Regions from separate parts of the Rahnella sp. PD4 genome, predicted to be linked through region 2. Evidence: predicted binding sites of a transcription regulator. Region 2 holds the regulator's gene; the other holds the start of a gene.
What was found. Region 2 encodes ArgR, which controls arginine synthesis, uptake and breakdown. Its sites were predicted from a motif close to ANTGAATAAAAATACANT; they were not measured.

Region 1: the regulator ArgR is predicted to act here: its motif matches at 1,729-1,746, upstream of argC (N-acetyl-gamma-glutamyl-phosphate reductase).

Annotation. Positions count from the first base shown of each region.
Region 1 covers NZ_JBLZQF010000013.1:97,324-104,234, reverse strand. The annotation lists gene argB (acetylglutamate kinase) at 1-519, opposite strand, end outside; gene argC (N-acetyl-gamma-glutamyl-phosphate reductase) at 651-1,655, opposite strand; gene argE (acetylornithine deacetylase) at 1,793-2,944, shown strand; gene ppc (phosphoenolpyruvate carboxylase) at 3,250-5,895, shown strand; gene metF (methylenetetrahydrofolate reductase) at 5,967-6,875, opposite strand.
Region 2 covers NZ_JBLZQF010000006.1:231,548-238,458, forward strand. The annotation lists gene ispB (octaprenyl diphosphate synthase) at 34-1,005, shown strand; gene ACOZIO_RS16725 (DNA-binding protein) at 1,058-1,417, opposite strand; gene ACOZIO_RS16730 (helix-turn-helix domain-containing protein) at 2,086-2,358, shown strand; gene mdh (malate dehydrogenase) at 2,403-3,341, opposite strand; gene argR (transcriptional regulator ArgR) at 3,805-4,275, shown strand; gene yhcN (peroxide/acid stress response protein YhcN) at 4,728-4,991, shown strand; gene yhcN (peroxide/acid stress response protein YhcN) at 5,193-5,456, shown strand; gene mpl (UDP-N-acetylmuramate:L-alanyl-gamma-D-glutamyl-meso-diaminopimelate ligase) at 5,765-6,911, opposite strand, start outside.

The DNA.
Region 1 (6,911 bases), on a different contig from region 2:
CGCGCCCAGCGTGGCCGCCAGTGCAGTTGCTGCCTGATCGGCGTTAACATTCATCAGCTCACCGGTTGCGGTGATGCCAATAGAACTGACAATCGGCAGGTAGCCTGCGCCATGCAATGTGTTAATCAGCGCCGGATCACCCGCTTCGGCTTTACCGACGAAGCCCAGTGATGCATCCAGTTGCGTAACGCTGACGGTGCCGCCGTCAGCCAGAGACAGGCCAACCGCGTTGATGTGATTTTTGACCGCCCACGCCAACAGAGTTTTGTTCGCGCTGCCGGCGAGTGCACCCGTGATAATGTCAATCTGATCAGCCGGTGTCACGCGCAGACCGGCTTTTTTCACGACAGGCAGATTCAGCTTTTTCATCAGCTCGTCAACCAGGCAGCCACCACCATGAACAATAACCAGCGGGCGGTGATATTCCTGGCGATAAGCCACTATTGCCATGAACAGCCGCTCAAGTGCTTCTTCATTGTCCAGCAACACACCACCTAACTTGATGACTAACGGATTCATAGCTGTTCGCGCCCCGACCGGTTGAGAATGTTAATTAATAACAATACGTTTAATTTAATCTAACACCCCTGCGCGTCTGAATAAACGCTCAGGGGCGGTTGTTTTCTGTTTACAGTCAATCTGACGGCTGGTTAAAGCAATGATTGTGTTTCCGGGAAGCCGAAACGGATATTCATGCACTGAACTGCCTGAGCAGACGCGCCTTTGAGCACGTTATCTTCCGTCGCTACCACAATCAGATGTTCACCTTTCACCGCAAAACCGATATCGCAGAATGGCAGACCGACCACATCTTTCAGCGCCGGGACGCCTTTGGTGTACAAACGCACCAGCGGTTTATCGTGATACGCATTATGGAAGGCTTCCGCCACGTCCTGCTCCGTCACACCCGCGTTCAGACGGCAGGTGATAGTCGCCAGAATACCGCGCGGAAAATTGCCCAAATGCGGCGTGAAAATCACCGGCACGCCAAGATGTTCGGCAATTTCTGGCTGATGACGGTGGCTGAAGAGTTTGTAAGGCTGAAGACTGACTTCGCAGAAACTGTTGCCGAGTGTCGCTTTACGGCCAGCGCCGCTGACACCGCTGGTGGCATTGATGACCGGCCACTGGCTGTCATTAAGCAAACCATTGTCGATAAGGGGTTTGAGCGCCAGCTGTGACGCGGTCGGGTAACAGCCCGGAACAGCAATCAGCTGTGCGTCTTTTAATTTGTCAGCCTGCCATTCGGCCAGACCGTATACAGCCTGATCGAGCAGTTCGAGATGCTGATGCTCAAAGCCGTAGAATTCAGTGTAAAACTCAGGTTTGCTAACGCGGAAAGCACCGGACAGGTCAAACACCACGCAGCCCGCCGCCAGAAACTGTGGTGCTAAATCGTGGCTGACTTCATGCGCTGTCGCCAGAAAAACAACATCGACACCTTTCGCTGCTTCAGCCACATCAGTCAGAGGCAAAACAGGCAAATCGACGATGCCTTTTAATTGAGGATGCAAATCAGAAAGTAATTTTCCTGCATCTGCACTTTGCGCTGAAACCGTTAAACCGGTTATGTTCATCTGTGGATGGCGATTCAGGTAAGCAGCGAGTTCAGCTCCGGCATAACCTGTGGCACCAACAATCAGCGTATTCAACATAGGGCTTGTTCACCTTCTCAATTTTGGGGTAGGGCCGGATGAATTTTTTTCCGGTTTCCTTACGCGCTGGCTTATTGTATTTTTATTCACAATAATTGCATGAATATGAATACTACCCTAACTAAAGGCTGTCAACAGTGAAGATGAAATTACCTCCTTTTATTGAGCTCTACCGGGCGTTAATCGCCACCCCTTCCATCAGCGCGACAGATGCTGCACTGGACCAGAGCAATGAAACGTTAATCAATTTACTGGCAGGCTGGTTCGGTGATTTAGGCTTCAAAGTCGAAGTGCAACCCGTTCCAGGAACACGGCATAAATTCAATATGTTAGCCAGTACTGGCGAAGGCGCGGGTGGTTTACTGCTGGCAGGCCATACCGATACCGTTCCGTTCGATGATGGCCGCTGGACACGTGATCCTTTCACCCTGACCGAGCATGAAAATAAGCTCTATGGTTTAGGGACTGCCGACATGAAAGGTTTCTTCGCCTTTATCCTCGATTCACTGCGCGATGTTGATCTGACTAAACTGACTAAACCGCTGTATATTTTGGCGACTGCGGATGAAGAAACCACGATGGCCGGTGCCAGTTATTTTTCCAAAAACGCAAAGATCCGCCCTGACTGCGCCATCATCGGTGAACCTACTTCGCTCAAGCCGGTTCGTGCACACAAGGGACATCTGTCAAATGCTATTCGTATCACCGGTCAGTCCGGCCACTCCAGTGATCCGTCCCGCGGCGTGAACGCTATTGAACTGATGCACGAATCGATTACCCATTTAATGACGCTGCGCAATACGCTGAAAAGCCGTTACAACCACAGTGGTTTCGTGATCCCGTACCCGACCATGAACTTTGGTTATATCAACGGCGGCGATGCGCCAAACCGCATTTGCGCGTGCTGCGAAATGCATATGGATATCCGCCCGCTGCCGGGTCTGACGCTGACTGAGATTGACGGTCTGCTGAACGAAGCGCTGGCCCCGGTCAGTGAACGCTGGCCGGGACGTATTGAGATTGAAGAACTGCATCCGCCCATCCCGGGTTATGAATGTCCGCCGGATCACCCGCTGATACAGGTAGTCGAAAAACTGCTGGGTGTGGAAACAGAAATTGTTAACTACTGCACCGAGGCACCGTTTATTCAGGAACTGTGTCCGACACTGGTACTCGGACCGGGTTCTATCGATCAGGCGCATCAGCCAGATGAATATATTGATATGGCGTTCATTAAACCGACTCGCGAGCTGATTTCTCAGGTCGTTCATCATTTCTGCTATCACTGATACTGAATGACGCACTGATGAAGAAACAAACAGCGCGCTTACGGGCGCCCTTTGATACTGTACAACGTTGCTATTGAACAAAAGCAGGATTAGCCAAACTGATATCGTCGCGGTTGTAATTAAATTTCAGCGACATGGCCAAAAAGACCATTTTTCACGTGAGTGATGAGGGGTTTTTGGGTTAAAACAAGTGCTGCATTTAAAAGTATGGCCAGGTTGGCAGGGTGAACGGGGCAAGAATGCCTGACGGGTGAAAGTTATTTACAGAATATAAAAATTAAACGAGAGAACGGGTCAGAGGTAATATGAACGAACAATATTCCGCAATGCGAAGTAATGTCAGTACCTTAGGTAAATTGCTAGGCGACACGATCAAAGATACGTTGGGAGAGCATATCCTGGATCGTGTTGAGAAAATCCGTAAGCTGTCGAAATCCTCCCGTGCCGGAAACGACGCGGATCGACAAGAATTACTGTCAACGTTGCAAAATCTCTCCAATGATGAGCTGCTGCCTGTTGCCCGTGCTTTTAGCCAGTTTCTGAATTTAGCCAACGTGGCTGAACAATATCACAGCATTTCGCCACATGGCGAAGCGGCCAGTAATCCTGAAGCCCTGGCACAATTGTTCGATCGCCTGAAATCCAAAAATCTCTCAGAACAACAGCTGCGTGATGCTGTCGACCAGCTTTCTATTGAACTGGTACTGACCGCGCACCCGACAGAAATTGCCCGCCGCACACTGATCCACAAACTGGTCGAAGTGAATAACTGCCTCAAGCAGCTCGACCATAACGATCTGGCCGATTACGAACGCAAACAAATCATGCGTCGTTTGCGTCAGTTGATCGCGCAGTCATGGCACACCGATGAAATCCGCAAAAACCGGCCTTCTCCTGTGGATGAAGCTAAATGGGGCTTTGCGGTCGTTGAAAACAGCCTGTGGGAAGGCGTACCTGCTTTCCTGCGTGAACTGAACGAACAACTGGAAACGTCACTGGATTATAAAATGCCCGTGGAAGCCGTGCCGGTTCGCTTCACTTCATGGATGGGCGGCGACCGCGACGGTAACCCGAACGTGACGGCCGATATTACCCGCCACGTACTGTTGCTGAGCCGCTGGAAAGCGACTGACCTGTTCCTGCGTGATATCGCGGTGCTGGTATCAGAATTGTCGATGACCGAATGTACGCCGGAACTGCGTGAGCTGGCGGGAGGGGCGGATATCATCGAACCTTACCGTGAAATCATGAAACAGCTGCGTGCTCAGCTGACCAATACGCAGGTTTATCTGGAAGCTCGTCTGAAAGGCGAACGCGTTGCGCGCCCTCATGATTTATTGGTGAAAAATGACCAGCTGTGGGCACCGCTATACGCCTGTTACCAGTCGCTGCAAGCCTGCAATATGGGCATTATTGCCAACGGCCAGTTGCTGGATACCCTGCGCCGCGTGCGCTGCTTCGGCGTGCCTCTGGTGCGTATCGACGTGCGTCAGGAAAGTACCCGCCACACCGATGCTATCGCTGAAATCACCCGCTATCTCGGTCTGGGCGATTATGAAAGCTGGTCAGAATCCGATAAACAGGCTTTCCTGATCCGTGAACTGAATTCAAAACGTCCGCTGGTGCCACGTCACTGGGAACCGAGTGCCGACACCAAAGAAGTGCTCGATACCTGTCAGGTGATTGCCGAGGCACCGGAAGGCTCGATTGCAGCGTATGTCATTTCGATGGCGCGTACACCGTCTGACGTGCTGGCCGTACACCTGCTGCTCAAAGAAGCCGGTTGTCCGTTCCCGATGCCTGTCGCGCCGCTGTTCGAAACGCTCGACGACCTGAACAATGCCGACGATGTCATGAAACAGTTGCTGAGCATTGACTGGTATCGCGGTTTCATTCAGGGCAAACAAATGGTGATGATTGGCTATTCCGACTCCGCAAAAGACGCGGGCGTGATGGCCGCATCATGGGCACAATACCGTGCTCAGGATGCTCTGATCAAAACCTGCGAGAAAGCCGGGATTGCCCTGACACTGTTCCACGGACGCGGCGGTTCTATCGGCCGTGGCGGTGCACCGGCACAGGCAGCGTTGTTATCTCAGCCTCCGGGCAGCCTGAAAGGCGGCCTGCGCGTGACCGAACAGGGCGAAATGATCCGCTTCAAATTCGGATTGCCGGAAGTCACTATCAGCAGCCTGGCGCTGTACACGTCTGCGATTCTGGAAGCCAACCTGTTGCCACCGCCTGAGCCGAAGCAAGCCTGGGTAGATATTATGGAACAGCTGTCTGACGTGTCCTGCAAAATGTACCGGGGTTATATCCGCGAGAATAAAGACTTCGTGCCTTACTTCCGTGCAGCAACTCCGGAACAGGAACTGGCGAAACTGCCGCTGGGTTCACGACCGGCGAAACGTAAAGCCAGTGGTGGCGTCGAAAGCCTTCGCGCCATCCCGTGGATTTTCGCCTGGACGCAAAACCGTCTGATGCTACCAGCCTGGCTGGGCGCCGGTGCCGGTTTACAGGCCGTGGTCGATGGCGGGAAACGTGACGAGCTGGAAACCATGTGCCGCGACTGGCCGTTCTTCTCCACCCGCATCGGCATGCTGGAAATGGTATTTGCGAAAGCGGACCTGTGGCTGGCGGAATACTACGATCATCGTCTGGTAGAGAAAGAGCTGTGGCCGCTCGGTCAGCAACTGCGCGATCAGCTGGCAAGCGACATTAAAGTGATCCTGGCGATTTCTAACGACGATCACCTGATGGAAGATTTACCGTGGATTGCGGAATCTATCGCCCTGCGTAACGTCTACACTGACCCGCTGAACGTATTGCAGGCTGAATTGCTGCACCGTTCCCGCGAGCTGGAAAAAGACGGTAAGCAGGATGCGAATGTAGAGCAGGCGTTGATGGTGACGATTGCCGGCGTGGCAGCGGGTATGCGTAATACCGGCTAGTGTCTGCTGAAGCTATCTAAAGAAAAACCCGCGAATTCGCGGGTTTTTTGTATTCAGCGTAGGGCAAAATATTAGGCGCGAACCGGCACGTCAATTTCCGGACGCACACCCAGTGTGTGGCAAATTGCGTAACTCATTTCTGCACGGTTCAGGGTATAGAAATGGAAGTCCTTTACACCTTCACGGCTGAGGATTTTCACCATGTCCATCGCGATGTTGGCGCCAACCATTTTGCGGGTTTCGGCGTCGTTATCCAGCCCTTCGAACAGGCTGTTCATCCAGTGCGGTACACGCACATTGGTCATCGTCGCAAAGCGGGTCAGCTGTTTGAAGTTGGACACCGGCAGAATACCCGGCACAATTTCCACATCAATCCCCTGACCGGCGCAGCGGTCACGGAAACGCAGATAGCTTTCCACATCGAAGAAAAACTGCGTAATAGCGCGGTTCGCACCGGCATCAATTTTGCGTTTCAGGTTAATCAGATCTGACTGTGCGCTTTTAGCTTCAGGATGCACTTCCGGATAGGCCGCAACGGAAATATCAAAGTCACCCACTTCTTTCAGCAACTTTACCAGATCGGTGGCATACATTTCCGGCTTGCCGCCGCCTGCCGGTAAATCACCACGCAGAGCTACAATGTGACGAATGCCACTTTCCCAGTAATCCTGTGCGATTTGACGTAGTTCATCACGGCTGGCATCAATACAGGTCAGATGCGGTGCAGCTTCCAGACCGGTACGTTCTTTAATGCCTTTGATGATGCTGTGTGTACGGTCACGTTCACCGGAGTTTGCCCCGTAGGTGACAGAAACAAACTTAGGCTTAAGGCTGCTGAGGCGGTCAATAGAACTCCACAACGTATCTTCCATCTCGCTGGTGCGTGGCGGGAAAAATTCGAAAGAAACGTTAATCTGACCCTGTAACTCTGCCAGATTCTGGTTCAGCGCTTCGCGCTGGTTTGCGTGGAAAAAGCTCATAAACACTACCTCATGGATCACTGCGTTTTGATTATG
Region 2 (6,911 bases):
TGCGGTGAAGAGAACAACAGCTGAAAAAACACAATGAACCTAGAACAGATTATTGATCTTACCCAGGACGACATGGCTGCCGTCAACGCATCCATCCTTGAACAGTTGAATTCAGAGGTTTCTCTCATCAATCAACTGGGATATTACATCATCAGTGGCGGCGGCAAACGTATCCGCCCGATGATAGCAGTACTGGCAGCCAAAGCACTATCCTACAAGGGCGATAAACACATCACGGTTGCCGCCCTGATTGAGTTTATTCATACCGCCACACTGCTGCATGATGATGTGGTCGACGAATCAGATATGCGTCGGGGAAAAGCAACGGCGAACGCTGCATTTGGCAATGCCGCCAGCGTACTGGTCGGCGATTTTATCTACACCCGCGCCTTTCAAATGATGACTGATCTGGAATCGCTTCCTGTTCTGGCTCTGATGGCAAAAGCGGTTAACGTGATTGCAGAGGGTGAAGTGCAGCAATTGATTAATTGCAACGATCCCGACATCACAGAAGCCAGTTATATGCAGGTGATTTACAGCAAAACGGCGCGTCTTTTTGAAGCCGCATCGCAAGCCTCTGCCATGCTGGCGGGTGGAAGCAGCGAGCAGATTACCGCCTTGCAAGATTATGGTCGTTATCTGGGCACGGCGTTCCAGCTAATTGATGATTTGCTCGATTATGATGCTGATGGCGAAACGCTGGGTAAAAACACCGGCGATGACCTTGATGAAGGCAAACCCACCCTGCCCCTTCTGCATGCAATGCGGCACGGCGATGCTGAGCAATCTGCTATGATCCGCAAAGCTATTGAAGAAGGTAACGGGCGTCATTTACTGGAGCCTGTGCTGGCAGCCATGCATCAGTGGGGCTCTCTGGCTTATACCCGCCAGCGTGCCGAAGAAGAAGCTGACAAAGCAATCCGGGCGCTTCAGGTACTGCCTGAGTCCGAATACCGCTCGGCGCTTGAAGGCCTTGCGCATATGTCGGTAAAACGCGATTTCTGACATTTGCCTGTCGCGCCTGCTGATTCTGGCAGGTACGACAGGCACTATTGTGCTAGTTTTTTTCAGGCTCACGTAATCTGTTGAGCAACTCAGATATCCCTTCCCTCACAATGAATGAAATGATCGTTTCACGTTCAGGTTCTCTCAGTTGCTTATAACTCTCAATCCAGATCGCCAGTGGGTCCTGATGTGATGTATAAACATATTCAGCAGAACTCTCATTCATTGATAAGCTGGCGGCGGCATTACCGGGCAAACTGTCGATGTGATATTCCACTGCACGTCCCTGAACACCCAGCCTGCGGCGTTTAATCCAGCACAATCTGCGAGCCATCCCATGGACACCTTGGGTTGACGTCGGCAGTCCTTCTTTTCCGGTCAGTTCCTTTGCTGCAAACCACTCTTTTTTCATAACATTCCTTGTTTCTTATTAAGTCAGTAAGAAAGATTGTTGTTATACATCCATGAGAGTAATACCAATATTTTCTGGTAATGAGCGTTTATATAAAGGATGGTACTAACACAAGTCATTTAGAAAAACACCTATTTGACAGAAAGAAGATATTCAATTTTCAGGAGTGAGTCTATAGATGTATTTAAATGCTTCCATGAATTATGTTTATCAAACATCTGTCAGGATGGTTAAAATTTTTTTTCGGAAAGCAGGTTAAATAAAATCTTAGAAAAAATTTAAAATCAAAAATAGATTATTTAAAAAAATCATATAGAACAAATGGATACATTAAACTAGAGATAAAAAAAACCCTCCTGAAATATAATAAAACCCTCTGAATTTTTATCTTTCATCAACGTAAAAAATGAATTAGATCAAAAAAAGAACACATCAGTTACGTTTTCATTTTAATGTTATTCAATGTAAATATTATAAACCGATACAAATCACAAAAAGCAAAAGGAATTTACTTGTTTGTCTAAATCAAAATAAGAATGTATTTTCTAAATAAGTAAAATAATGGATTTTAGGAAACATTGATATGGTTGATATAATGAGTGCACTCAGTATTGAAATCTATGTTTAATAAAATATTTATTGAAAGTCATTTTCAGAAGGAAAATATCATGACGACAAGGAATGAAGACTGGCATCAGGCAGATATTATTGCAGCACTGAGAAAGAAGGGCACCACACTCGCAGCAGTATCACGATCAGCAGGCCTGAGCTCTTCGACACTTTCTAATGCATTATCACGGCCGTGGCCAAAAGGAGAATTGCTTATCGCTGGTGCTTTGGGTGTCCATCCCTCGCTGATCTGGCCTAGCCGGTATTTTGATCCCAAAACCTCACAAATCATCGAACGCCGTTGCCGTCCGACCCATGAAACACCGCGTTAAGAAAAGCAAAAGCCGCCAGTTAACCCGGCGGCTTTGTTCAATGATCACTTATTAATAAACTGTTCACCGAGCTCAATATCTTTGCGAAGAATATCCAGCATAGAATCCAGCGATTGTTGTTCAAACGCACTGAGCTGACCGACATCGATAAGTTCTGCAATACCATTTTTGCCTAACAGAACGGGTTGTGCGAAAAATCGGGCATGATCGCCTTTACCTTCCACATAAGCACATTCCACCACATTATTTTCACCCTGCATCGCCCGTACCAGTGAAAGTCCGAAGCGTGCAGCCGCCTGCCCCATCGAAAGCGTCGCAGATCCGCCACCGGCTTTAGCTTCCACCACTTCAGTCCCCGCATTCTGAATACGTTGAGTCAGTGAAGCAATCTCGCTTTCAGTGAAAGAGATATCAGGGATCTGGGACAATAAAGGCAGAATCGTCACACCAGAGTGGCCGCCGATAACCGGCACTTCAATATCTTCCGGTGGCTTACCCTTCAGTTCAGCCACGAAAGTATTGGAGCGGATGGTATCCAGGGTCGTTACGCCAAACAGTTTGTTTTTGTCGTAGACACCAGCATTTTTCAATACTTCCGCAGCAATCGCGACTGTGGTATTTACCGGGTTAGTAATGATGCCGATGCAGGCTTTCGGGCAGGTACTGGCAACTTGTTGGATCAGATTGCGCACAATCCCGGCATTCACATTAAACAGATCTGAACGATCCATACCCGGTTTACGTGCCACCCCCGCAGAAATCAGGACGATGTCGGCCCCTTCCAGAGCGGGTTTAGCATCTTCACCACAGAAACCTTTAATTTTAACCGCGGTAGGGATATGGCTGAGATCGACGGCGACACCCGGAGTGACCGGTGCGATATCATATAATGAGAGTTCGGAACCGGAAGGTAGCTGGGTCTTGAGCAGAAGCGCGAGGGCCTGACCGATACCACCCGCAGCACCTAGAACTGCAACTTTCATCCTATACTCCTTTTTTATCATTAACTTATAAGTGTCGTGGAATTAATTGGGTGTGACCTTAATCACTTACGCCGTTAAAAACAATCGCTTACCTGCAGAGAATCTGAGGTGGGTCGTTTAGAAAGTAAAAAAACACCTCCTGGTCGACCTTTTCCGCTTTTAATCACTTTTTATCGGAAAGCTTCATCATTAAAAGTAGCACCACAAAATAGGCCAGGTTAATAAATGGTTAAATTCGGTCCAATGTGAGAGCTGAATCGAGATCATGAGAGTAAACTCTTGTGCAATACAGCTCAGCCGTAATGCAAAATTTTGGCATATTCATGAAATCATCGTGGGAAATTCGTCACTTACATTCCTTGTCGCAAGCTTAATTAATGATTTTTGCAGTTAACCTCTGTTGCATAAAAATTCAATTATCTGCATAATCAGCCCCACTATGATTCAGAGACCAGGGTGCAAAATGCGTAATCCTGCTAAACAGGAAGATTTGATCAAAGCCTTCAAAGCGCTGTTGAAGGAAGAGAAATTCAGTTCTCAGGGCGAGATTGTTGTCGCTCTTCAGGATGATGGTTTCGAAAATATCAATCAGTCAAAAGTCTCAAGGATGCTGACAAAATTTGGTGCCGTCAGAACCCGTAATGCGAAGATGGAAATGGTGTACTGCCTGCCTGCTGAGATTGGCGTGCCGACAACGACCAGCCCTCTGAAAAATCTGGTGCTGGATATCGACTATAACGATGCCGTTGTGGTGATCCGAACCAGCCCGGGAGCCGCACAACTGATCGCGCGTTTACTTGACTCCCTGGGGAAATCCGAAGGGATCCTCGGAACCATTGCCGGCGATGATACGATCTTCACGACACCGGCCCGCGGATTTAGCGTCAAACAATTACACGATGCGATTCTTAGTTTGTTTGAGCAAGAGCTATAGGGCTGCAACATTTTGCTCCTTTTGACGCCCTCATTCTGTGCCTGAGGTCAGAAGATCACTCCCTCTGACCTCATTCAATACACTTTCCTTCATTGATTACTGCCTTTGCGTTTATCAAAACAGCCGCCCGCACACCCCCATTTCGGTTAAATTCCGTCACAAACCACGCCATCCCGTCACATAAAGTTTTCCAGTATGTGATTCACAGCAAAAATAAGCACAAATAGTCAAATTCATTCAACTTATTGATTTTACGAAAAATTAACCTAAAAAGACCATTTTTTACTCTTTTTTTATGCTTTTTTGTTATTAAAAATACAAATAGTTGACATATAACAACCCAAATTACTATTAGCCCGCTATTAATTTATGCCGTGACTAGATGTATACTCATTCCCGTGGTGTGAAGCACCAGTTGTTAGAAACATAATAAAATCGACGAGGTCAAAATCATGAAAGTTAAAACTACTATCGCAACATTAAGCATTCTCTCTGCATTGTCATTTGGTGTTTTTGCAGCACAACCTGTTACGCAAGAACAAGCTTCAACAATGCAGCCAACAGGCATGATCAGCGTCAGTGGCGTAGCCGGCGCCCCATCAGATATCCGTCAGGCGCTGTCAGATAAAGCCGATACCAAAGGTGCTAAAGCATTCCGGGTTATCGAAGTTCGTGAGGAAGGTAACTACCATGCGACCGCAGAAATTTACCAATAAGTTCAGGTAAAAGAAGCGAAGGGGCCTGAATGACTCAGGCCCGCGCAATGCGCACTAAGAAGGATTTGTCACTGCACCATCTACGTTCCCGCACGCTTTACGTGCTCCTGAACCCGATATTACAGCCCTGATAAATCCAAACCTCAATTGACGTTGCTCTCTGATGAAAAGCACCAACGTCTGTATATTCAGGAAAATATCATGAAAATTATTACCACTATTGCCGCACTTAGCCTGTTGTCTGCTGTTTCTTTTGCTACCTCTGCCGCGCAGCTTGTCACAAACCAGCAAGCAGAAAATCTGCGACCTATGGGCACGATTAGCGTCAGTGGCGTCAACGGCGTGCCAATGGATATCCGCCAGCAGTTGTCTGATAAAGCTGAAAGCAAAGGCGCGAAATCTTTCCGTGTGATCGAGGCTTATAACAACGGCGCTTATCACGCGACAGCAGAAATCTATCAATAAGATTTCTGAGTTTCTCACTGAGATAAAACCACTGTTTGAGTATTTATTGAATTAGCGTTACCGGGTTTCAACAGCCACAAACCAGTGATAATGAGCGCTGTTGAGGCTGGAAAGAGAGTTGACACTGCCACTGCCTGACTCTCTTGCTAACGATACCCTCGTCGTCCTGTCCGACGACACCCTTTGGCCCTCAACTTTTCGAGGGCTTTTTTTTTGCCCGTTAATGACTTGAATGACTTGCTCCGGCCACTCACAGACATAAAAAAAGCACAGCGGCTGCTGTGCTTAACTCTCATAATGCGCCAGGATTATTGCTCCGGGACGGTTTTCGCTTTCACAGCCAGTGCCGCTAACAGCTTTTCATGTATGCCACCAAATCCGCCATTGCTCATGACCAGAATATGATCGCCAGGCTGCGAGGCCTTAATCACCATATCCACCAGAGAATCGACATCTGCACTCCAGTGAGCTGGCTGAATACAATGTTCAGCCACTTCGGCCACCTGCCAGGGAATGTGCTGTGGCTGTAAAAGGAAAACTTCATCAGCACGGCCCAGCGAAGGTGCCAGTTCATTTTTACTCATGCCCATTTTCATGGTATTTGAACGGGGCTCCAGCACCGCCAGAATACGCGCAGTTCCGCCGACTTTGCTGCGCAATGCAGCAAGCGTCGCCAGTATAGCCGTCGGATGGTGAGCAAAATCGTCGTACACACAGACGTTATTTTCTACGCCGCGCAATTCAAGGCGACGGCGGGCATTAATGAAATCGCCAAGTGCCCTGCAGGCATCTTCCGGCTTCACACCCACATGGCGTGCAGCAGCAATCGCCATCAGACCGTTATGCATGTTGTGCTCGCCAACCAAACTCCAGTTCACCTGCCCGACGGCTTCGCCATGCAGATAAACCTCGAAAGTGCTGGAATCCGGCGTCAGTTTTTTCGCATCCCATACACAATTTTCGGCATCACCGACAAATTCCTGCTCACTCCAGCACCCCATTGCCATCACTTGTTTCAGCGGCGTGTCGTGCTCAGGCAGAATGATTTTCCCCTTGCCTGGCACCAGACGTACAAGATGGTGGAACTGTTTCTGAATCGCTTTCAGATCATCAAAGATGTCAGCGTGATCGAACTCAAGGTTGTTGAGGATCAGCGTACGCGGGCTGTAATGAACGAATTTGGAACGTTTATCGAAGAACGCACAGTCATATTCGTCGGCTTCCAGCACCATAAACGGGCTGTTGCCCAGACGCGCGGACACCTCAAAATTGCCCGGAACGCCGCCGATGACATACCCGGGTTCATAACCACAAGCCTCCAGGATCCACGTGACCATGCCGGCAGTGGTGGTTTTACCGTGCGTCCCCGCAACAGCAATGACCCAGCGCTCTGGCAGGACATGATCATGTAACCATTGCGGGCCCGAGACATAAGGGATCCCCTGCTCCAGCACG